Regions from separate parts of the Rhodoferax sp. GW822-FHT04A08 genome, predicted to be linked through region 1. Evidence: predicted binding sites of a transcription regulator. Region 1 holds the regulator's gene; each other region holds the start of a gene.

Region 1 (4,148 bases):
AAACTTGAACAGTCGGCATTCCAGCGGGCCATTCCACATCGGCACGCGGCGTGACTCTTTCAGGCGCATCTTGCCAGGCAGCTTGAGGTCTGGCGTGAGCATCCAGGCAGTCCAGCCGGAGAAGTTTTTCTTCCAGTGGCTGGCCAATTGGGTGAAGAAGGCCACACCGTCTTCGGTCTCGGCCAGTTCGCGGGCGCCATAGCGGGCCTGCACGCCCTCACCGGCCACACCGCCAATGCCGATGCGCTCGCCGTAGGGTGGGTTCAGCAGCATGACGCCACCGCCTTCGATGGGTGGCATGCGCTGCAGGGCGTCACCACCACGGAACTCGATGACATCGGCCACGCCCGCGCGCTCCGCGTTGCGCTGCGCGAAGTCGACCATGCGGTGCGACACATCGCTGCCGTAGATCAGAGCTTTCTGGCCGGGCTCGGGCTTGACCACGGCGTCAGCCGCTTCCTGCTTCATGGCCTGCCAGACCTTGGGCTGGAAGGGCACAAACTTCTCGAAGGCAAAGCGGCGCAACGAGCCCGCCGCAATATTGCAGGCAATCTGCGCGGCTTCGATGGCAATGGTGCCACTGCCGCAGCAGGGGTCGTACAAAGGCGCCAGGTCGTCGTCACCATCGGCCCAGCCGCTGGCGGCAATCATGGCGGCGGCCAAGGTCTCTTTCAACGGCGCATCGCCCTTGTCCTCGCGCCAGCCCCGCTTGAACAATGGCTCACCGGACGTGTCAATGTAGAGCGAGCAGCTGTCAGTGGTGAGGTGGGCATAGATGCGCACATCGGGCCACTGGGTGTTGACATCAGGACGCACGCCCCCCGAAGTCTCGCGGAAGCGGTCGCAGACGGCATCCTTGACCTTGAGTGCAGCAAAGTTCAGCGATGTCAAAGGACTGTGCTGGGCGGTGACCTCGATCTTGATGGTCTCGCGCGGTGTGAACCAGCGCTCCCACGGCACCGCCATGGCGGCGCGGTACAAGTCCTGCTCGTTGCGGTATTCGGTGTACGACACCAGCACCAGCACGCGCTGTGCTAGGCGGCAATACAGGTTCAGGCGCATGGCGTCCGTGAAGGAGGTGCGCACGGCCACACCACCACGCTGCTTGGTGATGCAGCCGGGCGGCAGGCCGGTGATGCGCAGGATTTCGGGCGCGAGGTAATCCTCCACACCGGCGGCGCAGGGAAGAAAGAGTTGCAGTTGGTTCATAGCGCCTTGCGCAGGGATGCGGGGGCGATCTTCAGCCCCTCGCGGTATTTGGCCACAGTGCGCCGGGCACATTCAATACCCTGCTCCTTGAGCATCTCGGATATCTGGTTGTCTGACAGCGGCTTCTTGGCACTTTCGGCGCTGATGAACTGCTTGATGAGTGCACGCACCGCGGTGCTGGACGCATTGCCGCCGGACTCAGTGCCCAGGCCGGAGCCGAAGAAGTACTTCAGCTCAAAGGTGCCAAAAGGCGTTGCCATGTACTTGGCGGTGGTCACGCGGCTGATGGTGGACTCGTGCAAGCCCAGTTCGTCGGCGATCTCACGCAGCACCAGCGGGCGCATGGCCAATTCGCCATGGGTGAAGAAGCTCTTCTGCCGCTCCACAATCGCCGTGCTCACGCGCAGGATGGTGTCAAAGCGCTGCTGGATATTCTTGATGAACCAGCGCGCTTCCTGCAGGCGTTGCTGTAGAGCGGCGTGGCTGGCGCTGTCCTTACCGCCCCGGTGGTTGCGCAGCACATTGGCGTAGATGTCATGCACCTTGAGGCGCGGCATCACATCGGGATTGAGCATGACGCGGAACTTGGGTGCAGCCGCCTTGTTGGCGTTGGTCACCGGCACCACCAGCACGTCGGGCACCACGATGTTGCGCTCCACGTCGACAAAGCGCCGCCCCGGCTTGGGTTCCAGCCGCGCAATCAGCGCTATGGCCTCGCGCACCAGGGCATCGCTGCCCACGCCCAGCTGCACCAGCCGCTTGATGTCACGGCGCGCCAGCAATTCCATGGGCTGCTGGCAAATGCGCAGGGCCACTTCCAGTTGCTCGCGCTCTTCGTCTTCCAGATCCGGATTGCGCAGCAGAGCTTTCAATTGCAGACTGAGGCACTCGCTCAAATTGCGGGCACCGACGCCAACCGGCTCCAGGCTTTGCAGCAGTCCCAGGGCTACCGAGAAATGGTGCACTAGGTCGTACAACTGCTCTTCATCCTGCGGGTTCAAGGTGCGGGCTAGGTCCTCGAGCGGCTCTTCCAGATAGCCGTCGTCGTTGAGCGACTCGATCAGGAAACGCAGCGCGGCAGCGTCTTCGGCGCTCAGGCGCAAACCCAGTGTCTGCCGATGCAGGAAGGCCTGCAAGCTCTCCTGCGTGCGGGCCAGCTCGGTGGCGTCCTTGTCTTCGTCGCCAGTGAGGTTATTGGTACTGGCCTTGGCCTCGACGCCCCACTCGCCGTCGTCCGGGGTCATTTCGGTGGTGCCGTCGCCTTCCCAGTCGATGCCTTCGTCCCCGCTCAGGGGACTGTTGTCTTCATCACTGCTGGTGGAGGCCACGATGCTGCTGCCCAGGTCGGGCATGGTGGCGGAAAACTCCACATCTTTGTCGCCTTCACTGACCGGCGTATCCGCCTGTGCGATGCCGAACTCTTCCCGCTCGGCATGGTCCTCACCCAGTTCCAGAAAAGGGTTCTCGTCCAGCATCTGCTCCACTTCCTGGCTCAGTTCGAGCGTGGAGAGCTGCAGCAGACGGATCGACTGCTGCAACTGGGGAGTAAGCGCCAGATGCTGGGAGACGCGTAATGAGAGACCTTGCTTCATTACATCTTGAAGTTTTCGCCAAGGTACACGCGGCGTACCTCGGGGTTGTCGACAATTTCCGAAGGCGTGCCTTCGGCCAGCACGCGGCCATCACTGATGATGTAGGCGTGGTCGCAAATGCCCAGGGTCTCGCGCACATTGTGGTCGGTGATGAGCACCCCGATGCCGCGCGCCTTGAGGAAGTTGATGATGCGCTGGATCTCGATCACCGCAATCGGGTCGATGCCGGCAAACGGCTCGTCCAGCAGGATGAAACGCGGCCCGGTAGCCAACGCGCGGGCAATTTCCACGCGCCGCCGCTCACCGCCCGACAAGGCCAGCGCCGGAGACTCGCGCAAGTGCTCGACCCGCAATTCCTGCAGCAGATTGGTCAGCCGCTTCTCGATCTCCGCGCTGCGCAATGGAGTGCCGTCTTCGTCGCGCTGCAGTTCCAGCACAGCGCGCACGTTGTCTTCCACGTTGAGCTTGCGAAAAATCGAGGCTTCCTGCGGCAGGTAGCCCAGCCCCAGACGCGCGCGCCGGTGTATGGGCATGGACTCGATCGAATTGCCATCGATGGAGATGTCACCCCCGCTGGCGCGCAGCAACCCCACGATGATGTAGAACGAGGTGGTCTTGCCAGCGCCGTTGGGGCCCAGCAGGCCCACCACTTCGCCCGTACGCACGGTCAGGGACACGTCCTTGACCACTTGGCGCTTGCCATAGGACTTTTGCAGATGTTGCGCCGTCAAGTTCCCCGCAGCAAAACCACTCACTTGGCGGCCCCCCCCAGGGTCGCGGATGGTTTGAGCGGCAACGGGGTTGCGGCAGGCGCCGGAGCACTGGCTTCGGGCTTGGGGGTCAGCATGACCCGCACGCGACCGGTTCCCAGGGCGCCAGTCGGTCCCTTGGTGTTGGCGGCACCATCGACCGTGAACAGGTCGGTGAGATTTTCATAAACGATGACACCGCCGGTGATTTCATCGGCCAACGTGGCGCCACGCAGTCGGCGCAACTGCGCTTTGCCGGTGAAGGTCACGGTATCGGCCTTGCCGTCATAGGTGATGGTTTCGCCCTCCCCCTCGATGAACTCGTCCAGTGCTTCGCGCTTCTGCCGGTAGAAGGCCAGCTTGTCTGCGGAACCGGTGGCAACGCCAAATTGATATCCGTCAGGATCCTGGCGCACATCCAGCCGATCTGCGCGGATCACGATGGTTCCCTTGGTCAGCACCACCTTGCCGGTGAATACGCTGACCTGCTTGAGGTCGTCATAGCGTAGCGCGTCGGCCTCGATGTTCATGGGCTTTTTCTGGTCGGCTTTTTCGGCGCGCACGCCACCGGCTGCAAACAGCAGCGTAGCAATCACCA
Region 2 (4,148 bases), on a different contig from region 1:
AGACGGAACCAACAATGGATCTGCGCGATATGCCCAGCACATCCTCCAGTGCCGCGTTGGAGAAAAGGACCAAACCATCCCTGTCAACCACCGTGACCAGGGTAGCCAGCAAGTCAAACGACTGGTAGACAGACACGGACGTGTTCCGTGGACTTTCAGATTCAGGAGTTGAGTCAGTCTTGTTCAAGCGAACTATTTCCCATTGGAATTGGACGCGCCGGAGGAAGACGATCCCCCCTGTTGCGCAACACGCGCCAGTTCCCGCTTGATACCTGCGATATCGGCTTCGCCCCGGGCAATGGCAGCCTTGAGGTCAGCAACACGATCCAGATACTTCTGGTAGTTGCGGGTTTCCGGCCCCAGTTTTTCGGGCTCTCCGTTGTTGTATTCCTTGAGCAATTCGGCCTGTCTGGCTTCGGCCTTCTTGAGTTCACCTTCCAGAATCAGTCGGGCATCGGAATCCTTGGCACGCTGGTCTGCTGAATCACCGCGTGGTGCACTGGACTTGCCAGGGGGCGGCTTGACCGCCTGAATGACCGTGACATTGCCGCCGGAAATCAGTTTGCAATTCTTGGCCTGAGCCTCCGAAACCGTATTGGTGTATTCGTTGCCACACCGATAGATGCGGTCATCGGCAGCCCAAGCCACCGAGAGTGCCGAAACCAGAAGACATACGGAAAAAACAAATTTCATTATCAGTCCACCCATTGCGAAGGTCGGGGCAAGCTAGCAGTATGCGCCAAAAACAGCAGCGTACTGAATGTACTCAAAGCCGCCTTGGATCTTTACCATTTGGGCAGCAGATCCGCCAACGAAAAAGGACTGCTTGCGCAGTCCTTCCCGTGAGCATCCCCGCAAGGAGACGCTTCGCACACACCTGATTACAGGGAGTAGTACATGTCGTATTCCACCGGATGGGGAGCCATGCGGAAGCGGGTCACTTCCTGCATCTTCAGATCGATGTAGGCATCCAGCATGGAATCGGTGAACACGCCGCCCTTGGTCAGGAACGCACGGTCCTTGTCCAGGTAGTCCAGCGCCTGGTCGAGGCTGTGGCACACGGTTGGCACCAGTGCATCTTCCTCGGGAGGCAGATGGTACAGGTCCTTGGTGGCGGCTTCGCCGGGGTGAATCTTGTTTTCCACGCCGTCCAGACCCGCCATCATCAGTGCGGAGAAGCACAGGTAGGGGTTGGCGGAAGGATCGGGGAAACGGGCTTCCACGCGACGGCCTTTGGGGTTCGCCACAAACGGGATACGGATGGAGGCGGAACGGTTCTTGGCAGAGTAAGCCAGCTTCACGGGCGCTTCGAAACCAGGAACCAGGCGCTTGTAGCTGTTGGTGCCAGGGTTGGTGATGCCGTTCAGGGCACGGGCGTGCTTGATGATGCCGCCGATGTAGTACAGCGCGAAGTCGGACAGACCGGCATAGCCGTCACCAGCAAACAGGTTCTTGCCATCTTTCCAGATGGACTGGTGCACGTGCATACCGGAGCCGTTGTCGCCAGCGTAGGGCTTGGGCATGAAGGTGGCGGTCTTGCCGTAGGCATTTGCCACGTTCCAGACCACATACTTCAGGACCTGGGTCCAGTCGGCGCGTTCAACCAGGGTGCTGAACTTGGTACCGATTTCGTTTTGGCCAGCGCCCGCCACTTCGTGGTGGAACACTTCAACTGGAATGCCCAAGGATTCGAGGATCAGGGACATTTCAGCGCGCATGTCTTGCGTGCTGTCCACTGGGGGAACGGGGAAGTAGCCGCCCTTAACCGTGGGACGGTGACCGCGGTTGCCACCTTCGAGCTTGGCGCCGCTGTTCCAGGGAGCTTCGTACTCTTCGATTTCGAAGAACACCTTGCCGGGTTCGTTGGTCCAACGCACGCCGTCAAAAATGAAGAATTCGGGTTCCGGACCGAAGTAGGCCGTGTCGCCCAGGCCGGAAGCCTTGAGGTAGGCTTCAGCGCGCTTGGCGATGGAGCGGGGGTCACGGTCATAGGCCTTGCCGTCGCTGGGCTCAACCACGTCACACTGCAGGAACAGCGTGGTTTCTTCAAAGAAAGGGTCGATGTTGGCGGTGTTGGCGTCGGGCATGAGCTGCATGTCCGATGCTTCAATGCCCTTCCAGCCGGCGACGGAAGAACCGTCAAAAGCATGGCCGGAAACAAATTTGTCTTCGTTAAAGGCGGAGATTGGCACAGTGACGTGCTGCTCCTTGCCACGGGTATCGGTAAAACGGAAGTCAACAAACTTGACTTCGCTTTCTTTTACCATCTTCATCACGTCTGCGACGGTCTTGGCCATCAATAACTCCTGTTGCACGGTTAAAAAAGGATTGCCGAATTCTCAATGCAGCTTTTGTGCCAGAACCTTCCGGCAAACCATTCTGAGAACACAGGCCATTTTGCCCTGAGATTCAGGGATTTCTCAGCCCATCAGGTTACGACAGGCAAACAAGCACCATCTTGACGCCCCATTTTGGGGCCACCACGAATTGCCCTTATATGGTGCGTTTTATTTGCGCACCATTTCGGGACCCAGTGGGACATCCATTGCCTTCAGCGCTGCGACCATTTCCCGATATGCGGCCTCTGCTGCCCCGGGAAGTCCCTTGACGCCCAGCTCAATATGACGACCGTATTCCGGATGGTCCACGCTAGGCAAACTAAAAACCTTCACCGGATGTGCCTGCTCAATGTGCTCCATCAGGGGCGTCAAGGTAGCCTCCATGGCACCAAATACGATCAGCGAATTCTCCTGCCATGCATCCTGGCGGAAGTGGGCTGCATAGTAGGTGTCTAGCACCCATTCCACCATGGGGTGTGCCATCACGGGAAAGCCGGGCACGAAGTGCACCGCACCTTCTGCGGCGCCTGTGCAGCTAAAGCCGGGTATTTTGTTGTACGGGTTAGGGATGATCTGGGCGCCTTCGGGAAACACGCCCATGTTCAACCGGTGCTTGTTGTCATCCCGCTCAGGTTCGTAGGGAACGCCCTTCTCCAGCGCCAAAGCGCGCATGCGTTCCTGGATCAGCAGTTTGGCTTCCGGATGCAAGAGCAAAGGTCGTTGCAAGGCCGCCGCCGCGCACTGGCGCGTATGGTCATCCGGCGTTGCACCTATACCTCCAAATGAAAAGACCACGTCGCCGGAGGCAAATGCACGCTGGAGCGTGGCCGTGATGCGATCGGGTGAATCTCCGACGTAATCGGCATATGCCAAAGGCAATCCGCGCGCGCCCAAGAGTTCAATGGCCTTTGACAAGTGCTTGTCTTCACGGCGCCCGGACAGTATTTCGTCGCCAATGATGATGATTCCAAAATGCATAAACGGACTTTCTAAGGCGAAGGTTGCGTCTGAGATGAGGGGCCGCCAACGAGCGGCACAGGGGTCACCTCCTGTGCGGCAGGTGCGGAAGCAGGCACTTCGGCTTGGGCGTTGGCCTGTTGACGCAGTGCATGCAAAGCACCCAGGCAATAGTGGGTAAACCAAAGCGAAGCAAAGGCAAAAACCAGGGTGTAAATCCAGATGGCCATGGGCACCAGGAACACGAAGGCCGGCGCAAAACCTGCGCCCATGGCCCACACCACACTGGGGGATGCACCCAGGTAACCACAGATCACGCCCATCAACAGCAGCCAGGTTCCGTGTCGCTTGAACAGCAATCGGCGCTCTTCCTTGCTGGCATGTTTGGCCAGCGCATCGAACGCCATCACACGGTAGGTTAGCCAGCCCCATATCAAAGGAGGGATCAGCAAAACCAGCGGAGGCAACAACCACAGGGGAACCGAAACCAAAAGAGCCAGAGCCGCCAGCAGAGTGGAGAACAACGACCACGCCAGACTGGAGGCAAGACCGCCTCCTTGCCGGACTTCCAGACCGGCAAAACGATTCGCCGCGACCAGATTGACCAAGGCAGGCGTCATCATCAGCGCAACCGTCAGCATGGAGATCACAACGATCAGGGGGGTCACGGCAAACACCACCAGCAACGGGGCCAGTACGGCCTTGAGCTTGCCGGCACCTACGCTCTCCAGCCATTGCCAGACTTGATCGAGATAGGGAAACGAATCTATCCACACGCGCACCTGATCCAGTGCCATGTCCCAGAAGAAGTAGCCTGTAACCATGGTGAGCAGAACGATCAGCACCAACGGC
Region 3 (4,148 bases), on a different contig from region 1:
GGCAAGCCAGTAGCTAATTTGCCAAGTTGTACCGGCCTGGAGCAATGATGTTGTCCGGGTCCAGCTCGCTTTTCAGTCCTCTGACGATCTCCCAATAGGCGGGGTCACGGGAGACGATATCCGGCATGGCGTCCGATCGTGCGCGATACACCGAGAGCTTTTGTTCATGGATGTGCAGCAACAAGGCATCGGCGCACTCATGTGCTACCTTCACCGACTCAGGTTTGCTACGGTCAAATAGGATATTGATAACCGCCACAAGTGACATGGATGTTTCGATGTTCACGGTCATATACAGCACGTGACCGAATTTGGCAGCAACGGCGTTCATACCGGTCAACAGTTTGGCAACTACCTTTCCATTGGAGGGGAGGGCCGGTGATATGAACATCAGGCCACAATTGGTCTCGTCCAGCTTTTCAGTGCCCCATTCACTGTGGCCGTACTTCCACAAGAGGTTGTCAATGGCTACATTGGTTGGCACCCCCACCGAGAGGTTGTGCAACGGTCGCAGCGCGGAGATGGACGCTGCCAACGCACGCGCCTGTGGAATGAAGCGCAAGGTATTCATCACTGCATACCCCAGATCCAGTAAGCCGTTGCTGACTACGGTGACCCGGGCAAGTTTGCCCATGCGGGACTTGATCTCACGAAGTGCTGCAGTGACCTGGCCCTTGTTGCCTGTGACCGCGCCCAGGCTGGCCCATTCATTGGGAGCCACCAGACTGATGGCCTTCTCTGCCGCTGCGTAGGCCTCGGCCGGAGGAAGGTGGCATTCCTTCTCCAGATAAGTACACATGCCGTACATCATGGATGAGTGCGTGCGCGCGCGATTGGCTATATGGGTTACAGAAACCAACAGACCCTCGCGCTTGAGGTGTGCCAACTCATCAATGAATTCACCCAGTCGCGCACTGTCATAAAGTGCCAAGGAAACAGCGACCTCTTTGGGACGGCGGGGAGTCAGCCGGAAGCAGGCACTGGTGACAATGCCGTAATTGCCCTGAAAGAACAAACCGTCGAGCATGGGGCCCAGGCCGAAAGGGTGGCTGTGAGCCAGAGGTGAATCTTCACCGAGGCGCCGAAAACCGGTCTTCAACAACTTGCCGGAACCACAAACCACTTCCAGGCCAAATACGTCTTCCTTGCGTGGTCCGAAATAACCTACACCGCGGTCTAGCGCATTGCCCAGAATGCTTGTGTCGCGTGCGGAGCCGGAGACATTGAAAGTCAATTCTGGGCAATGCTTCTGCAGAAAATCATAAAGCTGCCCCTGTGTGACGCCCGGCTCCAGAACGGCAACAGGATTGGATAGGGAAATTTCATCGGCATTCAATATGCGGTTCATTCCACTCAGGTCGACCAGATCACATCCCGCCTTTGCCGGAGAGTTCGAGCCGTAGCCCCAGTTGAAGCCTGTCGACACCGGATACAACGCGCGTTTTGCAATGCGGGACTGATTCACCAGATCAATGACTTCCAGGGTGGTAGTGGGTCTATGAATTGCACCTACCGGAAAATCCCGTCCGGTTACATTGGTGGTTTGAATGGCGCCCGTGGAATGCGATGAATTCATATTCTGTCACCCTGGTATTGGAAGGAATCATTGTAGTGAGACCGCTGATATCTCACCTATTATTTCCAAATACAAAAAAGGGGCCCGAAGGCCCCTTTTTGATTCAAAGAATTGCTTCTTGAATTACTTGGCTGCTTTGCGGCGACGCGATGCAACCAGAGCCACCAGACCCAGACCCATCAGGGCCAGGCTTTCTGGCTCAGGGATTTCCAAGTAGAACTGACCTGCACTGTTGCCAACAATCGTGGCACCGAAAATTTGTTCGCCGTCTCTCAGCAAAGTGACCACAGGGCTTGAGAAGTCAGTATGGGAAAGTGCAAAAACAGGCTTTCCAGTTTCAAAGGTAGAAAAGTCAGCGCCTTGTACGCCACCAACATCCTGGAAAAAATAACCCGAGTTAATGGTCGATTGATTTGCGTCCACAACAATCGAGGTAAGCGCCTTAGGAGTCAAATCAGCAAGCAGACCACCGCCACCCGTGATGGCATAGGTAGCCAGCGTAGTTGTTTGTGCAACATTCAAAAATGTCACGCTCCCACCGGTGTAGCTAAAGGTTCCGTTTTGTGTGCCAACGCCCGATCCCACAACGTCAAGCCATCCAACCAAAGTGTGGTTGTAAGAGACACCTACGAGTCCAGTCTGGGTAAAGGTAAAGTTACCGCCCCCAGTAAAACTGTCAGTCACTGTTACTGGGTCGCTACCAAGCGTAAAGCCAGTGCTACCAACAACCTTAATAGCAGCTGCAGCACCCGCGCCATCCGGATCAAACCAGAAAGAAGAATATGCAGCTTGAGCGCCGGAGCTAATCAAGGCCAGGCCTAGCGCAGCGGCAGCGAAGAGTGAACGTTTTACCTTGATCATGTTGATCCCCTTTAAATGAGTTGCAAAAAAACTTGTTGCGCAATCAATAAAGCAAAGGGTGTGCCAAGTTTTTTAGTTCTTTTAAAATCAACGGCTTACGACGTTTGGTCGACTTCTTTGAGGATGGCGTGTAAACAATACCGACATCTTTTTGGGTTGCCGAACGGGTCAATGGCTCCCCAACCACATGCCAGAATAGCACCATGAAAATACTTGTAACTGGCGTGGCTGGCTTTATTGGGGCGGCTACTGCCCTTCGTCTTCTTGCCCGGGGCGACACTGTCGTCGGGATAGACAACCTCAATGACTATTATGACCCAAGCCTGAAACTGAGTCGCCTGGCGCTGCTGGACCGACACCCGGGTTTTCGCTTCATGAAGATGGACCTCGCCGACAGGGAAGAAATCGCGGGGCTTTTCGCGAAGGAAAAGTTCGAACGCGTCGTGCATCTTGGCGGGCAGGCCGGAGTACGCTATTCGTTGCAAAACCCCCATGCCTACGTAGACAGCAACCTCGTGGGGTTTGTGAATGTGCTGGAGGCCTGTCGCAACAACGCCATCGAACACCTTGTGTACGCTTCCAGCTCCAGTGTGTATGGCGGCAATACCAAGATGCCGTTCTCGGAAGTGGACAACGTGGACCATCCGGTCAGTTTGTACGCCGCCACCAAGAAGGCCAACGAGTTGATGGCCCATACCTATAGCCATCTGTTTGGAGTGCCGACGACGGGGTTGCGGTTTTTCACCGTATATGGACCCTGGAGCAGGCCGGATATGGCATCCATCCTGTTTACCAAGGCCATTTTGGCCGGCGACCCTATCAAAGTCTTCAATTACGGAGACATGCGGCGCGATTTCACGTACATAGATGACATTGTTGAAGGGGTTGTCCGGGTATTGGACAAGGTGGCAACGTCTTCGGAAAGCACGGCTCCCTATCGCGTCTTCAATATTGGCAACCACCAACCAGTGCCGCTGCTGGACTTTATTGCATGCCTAGAGTCGGCTCTCGGCTTGCAGGCCAACAAGGAATTGCTGCCCATGCAGGATGGCGATGTTCCGGCTACATATGCCGACACCCAGGCGTTGAATGACTGGGTGGGCTTTGCTCCCGCGACCCCGATCGACAAAGGTGTGCGAAGCTTTGTGGATTGGTATCGCAGCTATTACAAAGTGTAGTGCCGCAGCAATGCGCCGATAGCTGCCTCGCAGAGGTCAAGCACCAGATCAAAGGCCTGTGCATTACTGTGATAGGGGTCGGGTACTTCGGTTCGATCGCATTCGGGGGCAAAGCTCAAAAGCAACCGTAGCTTGTGCGCGTGCTCGGCCGGGCAGATTTTCTGGAGGGCTGCCATGTTCTGGTTGTCCATGGCCAGCACCAGATCGGCATCGGTGAAGTGGCTGCTCGCAATGCGGCTGGAGCGCTGGCGTTTGGCGCTGTAGCCGCGGCGCTCCAGCGCCGCAATGGCGCGCGGGTCGGTGCGCTGCGCGGGCGAGGGTGCGTGGGTGCCGGCCGAATCGATTTGCAACTTTCTGCCAACGCCCAGATCACGTGCCATCTTCTGCGCAACGACGAGTGCCATTGGGGATCTGCATATGTTGGCCGTGCAAACGAACAATAGTTTTGTCATTGGCCGGGATTTTAGTTGCTCACTCAAACTAACCCGTCTTGCACTTCCGGTAAATGCGCTATATTCCACAACTGCACATAC
Region 4 (4,148 bases), on a different contig from region 1:
TATTCTTGGCCAATCGGTTTGGGAATGCTTCTAAGAATGGGATTTATAACAGCCTTGATAGGTTTAAATTTACCATTCCGATGGTTCAAGCCATTAAGAATCCTAAAATACATGGGAACGTATTGAATACCATGGAGCTGGGGGCTGAACTTATCTATCTGGCCTACCCAAGATTGAAACCAGCTATTGATTGTAGAGTTGATTCATACAATGTCGAATATAACAGCTTCATTTCTACACTTTTCATAGATAATAAATTGCTGGATGAATTTGTTAATCGGTACGATGTTCGCTACATCCTGATGGATACAGGGGTCTTCCAAAAGTTTAACGTGGCGAATCCTAATGCTGTTAATAAATGGACGGTTTACTTCTCTGATCATCGTGCCGTAATGCTGCAGCGGAAAGACATTGAAAGCTAGATTTAGTACGCTATCTCACTGCAGTGGCCAAGGCATTAAATTTTCTGCTCCATATTTCTGAATTGCCGCCTCCCATTTTTCTTCCGCATATGAACATTGCGTCACTGCAATTTTTTCACAAATTTGCTTCAACCAAAATCTGGCATTATCTGCATTTCCGCTTAACCCGTAATTCAATGCAATCTTGAACATGATATATGCTCCCGGCGTAAGCCGCACTACGCGCTCCATGTAAATAAAGTCTTCAGGATTGTTATGTTTATTAGCTTCACTACGTGAAAAACGCAGATGTTCTTTCAATTGTGTCAATACCAATGCATTTGGCGGCTCTCTTTTTTGATCCGTAAGATACCCTCTACTTTCAAAGCGAAGTGCATAGTAGCTCTTTTCAATTAGGAAATAGTCCTTTACTGTCAGCGCGATCATGGCAATCGCTATGCAAATTGCCGAAATGGCAAAGATACTACGCACCTCAAAAACCGGTTTTGCAAATACTTGTCTCTGGACTGCTCCTAATACCAGTCCTAATGGAAGTAAGAAGTACATATAGTAAAGTGGGAACTCAACCAACGAGCGCGTGGCAAAAACGATTGACATCATTTGAGCATGCCACATCATGCCATCTCCTTTTTTTTTCATTAGCTTTATAAAATACCATATTAATAAAAATGAGAATATAATTGCTAACGGATAACCCATCCACAATACACAATCTAGAAATATATTGTGTGATTGATTAAACAATCCCTTTTCAACTCCGAGCGCATCATCAAAAACGAAATTTGTCTTTATTGTCTGGCCCCATCCATATCCCCACCATGGACTAAGAAAGCTTGCTGAAAGCATCATTTTCCAAACGTTTATGCGCCCAAACAGTGATGCACTTGTGTACTGCGCCATCTCCTGATTTTGCGTCTCCAGCAGCACCCTCTGTATTATTGGCATTGTCACAACAAACATCACAAACACTGCAAATAACGCCATAACTGCTCGTCTGGAAATTACGACTCCATTTCTGCGTGGGCTATATAGAGCAAATCCCGTCAATATAGCAACATTAATCCATCCGGCTCTGGACCCAGTTAGCGACACCCCCCATATCATGAATATGGAAAAAATAAATGCGGTCCTAACATAATTCCTATTCTGGTTCACTATCCACGATATGCCAACAAGGGACATTAAATACAAATCCGCTAGCAAGTTTGGCTGCGCTATATTCGCAAATGGTCGCTGAACATTTGGCACGTTCATTATTAATGGATTTTCCGCCATCATACCCATCCATTGATACATCTGTATGGGCAATGATATGGCTGCTGCCAGCATAAACGCGTAGGAGAGGTAATTTAGTAACTGCCCGGGCTTTTGCCTTTGCCAAGCATCACCAACGTGTAGCATAAGCAAGAAACCAAATAGATACACTATATCTAGCCAAAGAATACCAAAAAATTCAATTACTCCATATGCGAATTGCATTACGCATATCAATATTGCCATCAATATTGTTAGGTTAGACTTGTATATCCTAATGGACTCTCGCGACTGTAGCACTACCCATATGCACGGAATTATTAATGTTACGCATGCCACTGCTTCTGCGTGGAATGAACTCCATGGGGCATAGTGATTTGGCAATAAATAGGCCAACGAAAGCGCAGCTGACATCACAGCAAGCCAAAATGAACTAATTTTTAATTCCATTTTTGGGTTCGCTATTTTTAGACATAAAAAAAGGGGGTTGCCCCCCTTTTTTGCGTACGTTCAAAAGGAGCCTACTTGCAGCTGGACGGCGCCCATTTAGTGTTGCTTGACTTGCATGACCACGAAACAACAGCGCCGCCAGAAACACTACCAGCCAACGATACGATAAAGTCATCCGCAGCAAGGATTGATCCTGTGATTGTGATGACAGGCCCGGTGTCATTAATGTTTCCAGCAGTTGCCCTCTGGGTCGGTGTGAACGGGCAAGCTGCAGCTAGACCACTAGCACTACCAATGGTGCTGACGGACTCAGTCACGCAGGTACGCAACCCGCTGGCGGCCAAAATAATTTCTGACGACTTCGCACGGTTTGTGTAGTCTTGGTACGCAGGCAATGCCACCGCAGCCAAAATACCGATAATCGCTACCACGATCATCAATTCGATCAGGGTGAAACCCTTTTGCATAGAACGCTTCATATTCAGCTCCTTGGTTGAAAGTACAGGAGCCTACGTACCAGCAGGTTCCATGCCACACATTCTAGCTACGGTTTGATGTCATTTGTCTAAACATTTTGACCAAATGGGTCAGGATTCCCCCTGATGTGTGACAAAAACCGAACGCAGTCGACATTTTTGTCACATACCCCTGTTCACTTGATACAGACCTGTCGGACCATCTTTAGATCGGTCAGCCCCATCATGACTTTCTCCATACCGTCCATCTTGAGGGTACGCATACCACCCTCCACCGAGGCAGCAAACAGCTCCGCCACGCGGGCTCTTTCCTGGATCAGCTTTTTCACGCCATCGTCGGCCACCAGAAGTTCGTGCAGCCCCACACGCCCTTTGTAACCCGTGTTGTTGCACTTATCGCATCCTACGGCCCGGTACAGCTTGATGCTGCCGTTCTCTCCGTATGTTTGCTGCCATTGGTCAACCATCTTCTTGCTTTCGCCGGCATAGTCCAAGGTCCAGGCTTTGGAGTGACGCAACTCTTCGGCATATTCCGCTGCAAACAGGCGCATCTCCTCGGCGTCGGGTACGTAGGCCTGCTTGCAGTCACACAATCGCTTGGCCAAGCGCTGCGCCAGAATGCCCAGCAGGGCATCCGCGAAGTTGAACGGATCCATGCCCATGTCCATCAGACGGGTGATGGATTCGGGCGCTGAATTGGTGTGCAGGGTGGAGAACACCAAGTGCCCTGTCAGCGAGGCCTCCACGCCCATGGAAACGGTTTCCTTGTCACGCGACTCACCCACCATGATGATGTCTGGATCGGCCCGCAGAAAGGCCCGCATGATCAATGCGAAATCGATGCCTGCCTTCTTGTTGATCTGCACCTGGCGCAAACCCTTTTGCGTAATTTCGACTGGATCCTCTGCCGTCCATATCTTGGTATCGGGCGTATTGAGAAACTTCAGTATGGAGTGCAGCGTCGTTGTCTTGCCGGAGCCGGTAGGTCCGCAGACATAAAACAGTCCATAGGGTTTGCTGACCGTGGCTTCCAGCCGCGCCTTGTTGTGCGGGGTGAGGCCCAGCTTGTCCAGCGGGATCGGTTCGCCAGCCGCGAGGATACGCATGACTACGTCTTCCACCCCGCCAGCAGAAGGGATAGTGGCAACGCGCAGCTCGATGTCCAGAGGTCCGTATTTCTTGAACTTGATCTTGCCGTCTTGCGGTTTGCGGCGCTCGGAGATGTCCAGCTCGCACATGATCTTCAACCGGGTCACCATGGCCTGGCGGAAATGCGCTGGAACCTCGATGTAGGGAATCAGGCTGCCGTCAATACGAAAGCGGATACCGGTCTTGAGTTTGCCCGGCATGGGCTCGATGTGGATGTCCGATGCCTTCTGGTTATAGGCATCCACAATGACCTTGTTTACGAACTTGACCAGCTCGTTGTCTGCCGCAGCGGACTCCAGGGAATCTTCGTTGAGTCCGTCGTCTACCGGACCGCCATCCATATCGGCCAGCAATTGGTCGATGGACGTACTGTCAATGGCGGCGCCAAATAACTGGG

What was found. Region 1 encodes sigma-54, which starts transcription at its own class of promoters, with help from an activator protein. Its sites were predicted from a motif close to TGGCANGNAANCTGCTTT; they were not measured.
Region 2: a site for sigma-54 is predicted at 2,342-2,359, ahead of glnA (type I glutamate--ammonia ligase). Genes of this name have one in related genera too.
Region 3: a site for sigma-54 is predicted at 2,486-2,503, ahead of AC1RMF_RS13800 (PEP-CTERM sorting domain-containing protein). Genes of this name have one in related genera too.
Region 4: a site for sigma-54 is predicted at 2,643-2,660, ahead of AC1RMF_RS21570 (pilin). Genes of this name have one in related genera too.

Annotation. Positions count from the first base shown of each region.
Region 1 is NZ_JBXAMW010000013.1:29,042-33,189, forward strand. It holds gene AC1RMF_RS20525 (THUMP domain-containing class I SAM-dependent RNA methyltransferase) at 1-1,209, opposite strand, end outside; gene AC1RMF_RS20530 (RNA polymerase factor sigma-54) at 1,206-2,801, opposite strand; gene lptB (LPS export ABC transporter ATP-binding protein) at 2,801-3,583, opposite strand; gene lptA (lipopolysaccharide transport periplasmic protein LptA) at 3,553-4,148, opposite strand, start outside.
Region 2 is NZ_JBXAMW010000003.1:289,270-293,417, forward strand. It holds gene glnL (nitrogen regulation protein NR(II)) at 1-136, opposite strand, end outside; gene AC1RMF_RS08560 (hypothetical protein) at 193-693, opposite strand; gene glnA (type I glutamate--ammonia ligase) at 882-2,297, opposite strand; gene AC1RMF_RS08570 (competence/damage-inducible protein A) at 2,508-3,317, opposite strand; gene AC1RMF_RS08575 (EI24 domain-containing protein) at 3,329-4,148, opposite strand, start outside.
Region 3 is NZ_JBXAMW010000006.1:123,637-127,784, forward strand. It holds gene AC1RMF_RS13795 (FAD-binding oxidoreductase) at 14-1,576, opposite strand; gene AC1RMF_RS13800 (PEP-CTERM sorting domain-containing protein) at 1,700-2,437, opposite strand; gene AC1RMF_RS13805 (NAD-dependent epimerase) at 2,641-3,615, shown strand; gene AC1RMF_RS13810 (low molecular weight protein-tyrosine-phosphatase) at 3,603-4,067, opposite strand.
Region 4 is NZ_JBXAMW010000015.1:8,613-12,760, reverse strand. It holds gene AC1RMF_RS21580 (hypothetical protein) at 1-422, shown strand, start outside; gene AC1RMF_RS21575 (PglL family O-oligosaccharyltransferase) at 438-1,901, opposite strand; gene AC1RMF_RS21570 (pilin) at 2,198-2,605, opposite strand; gene AC1RMF_RS21565 (GspE/PulE family protein) at 2,779-4,148, opposite strand, start outside.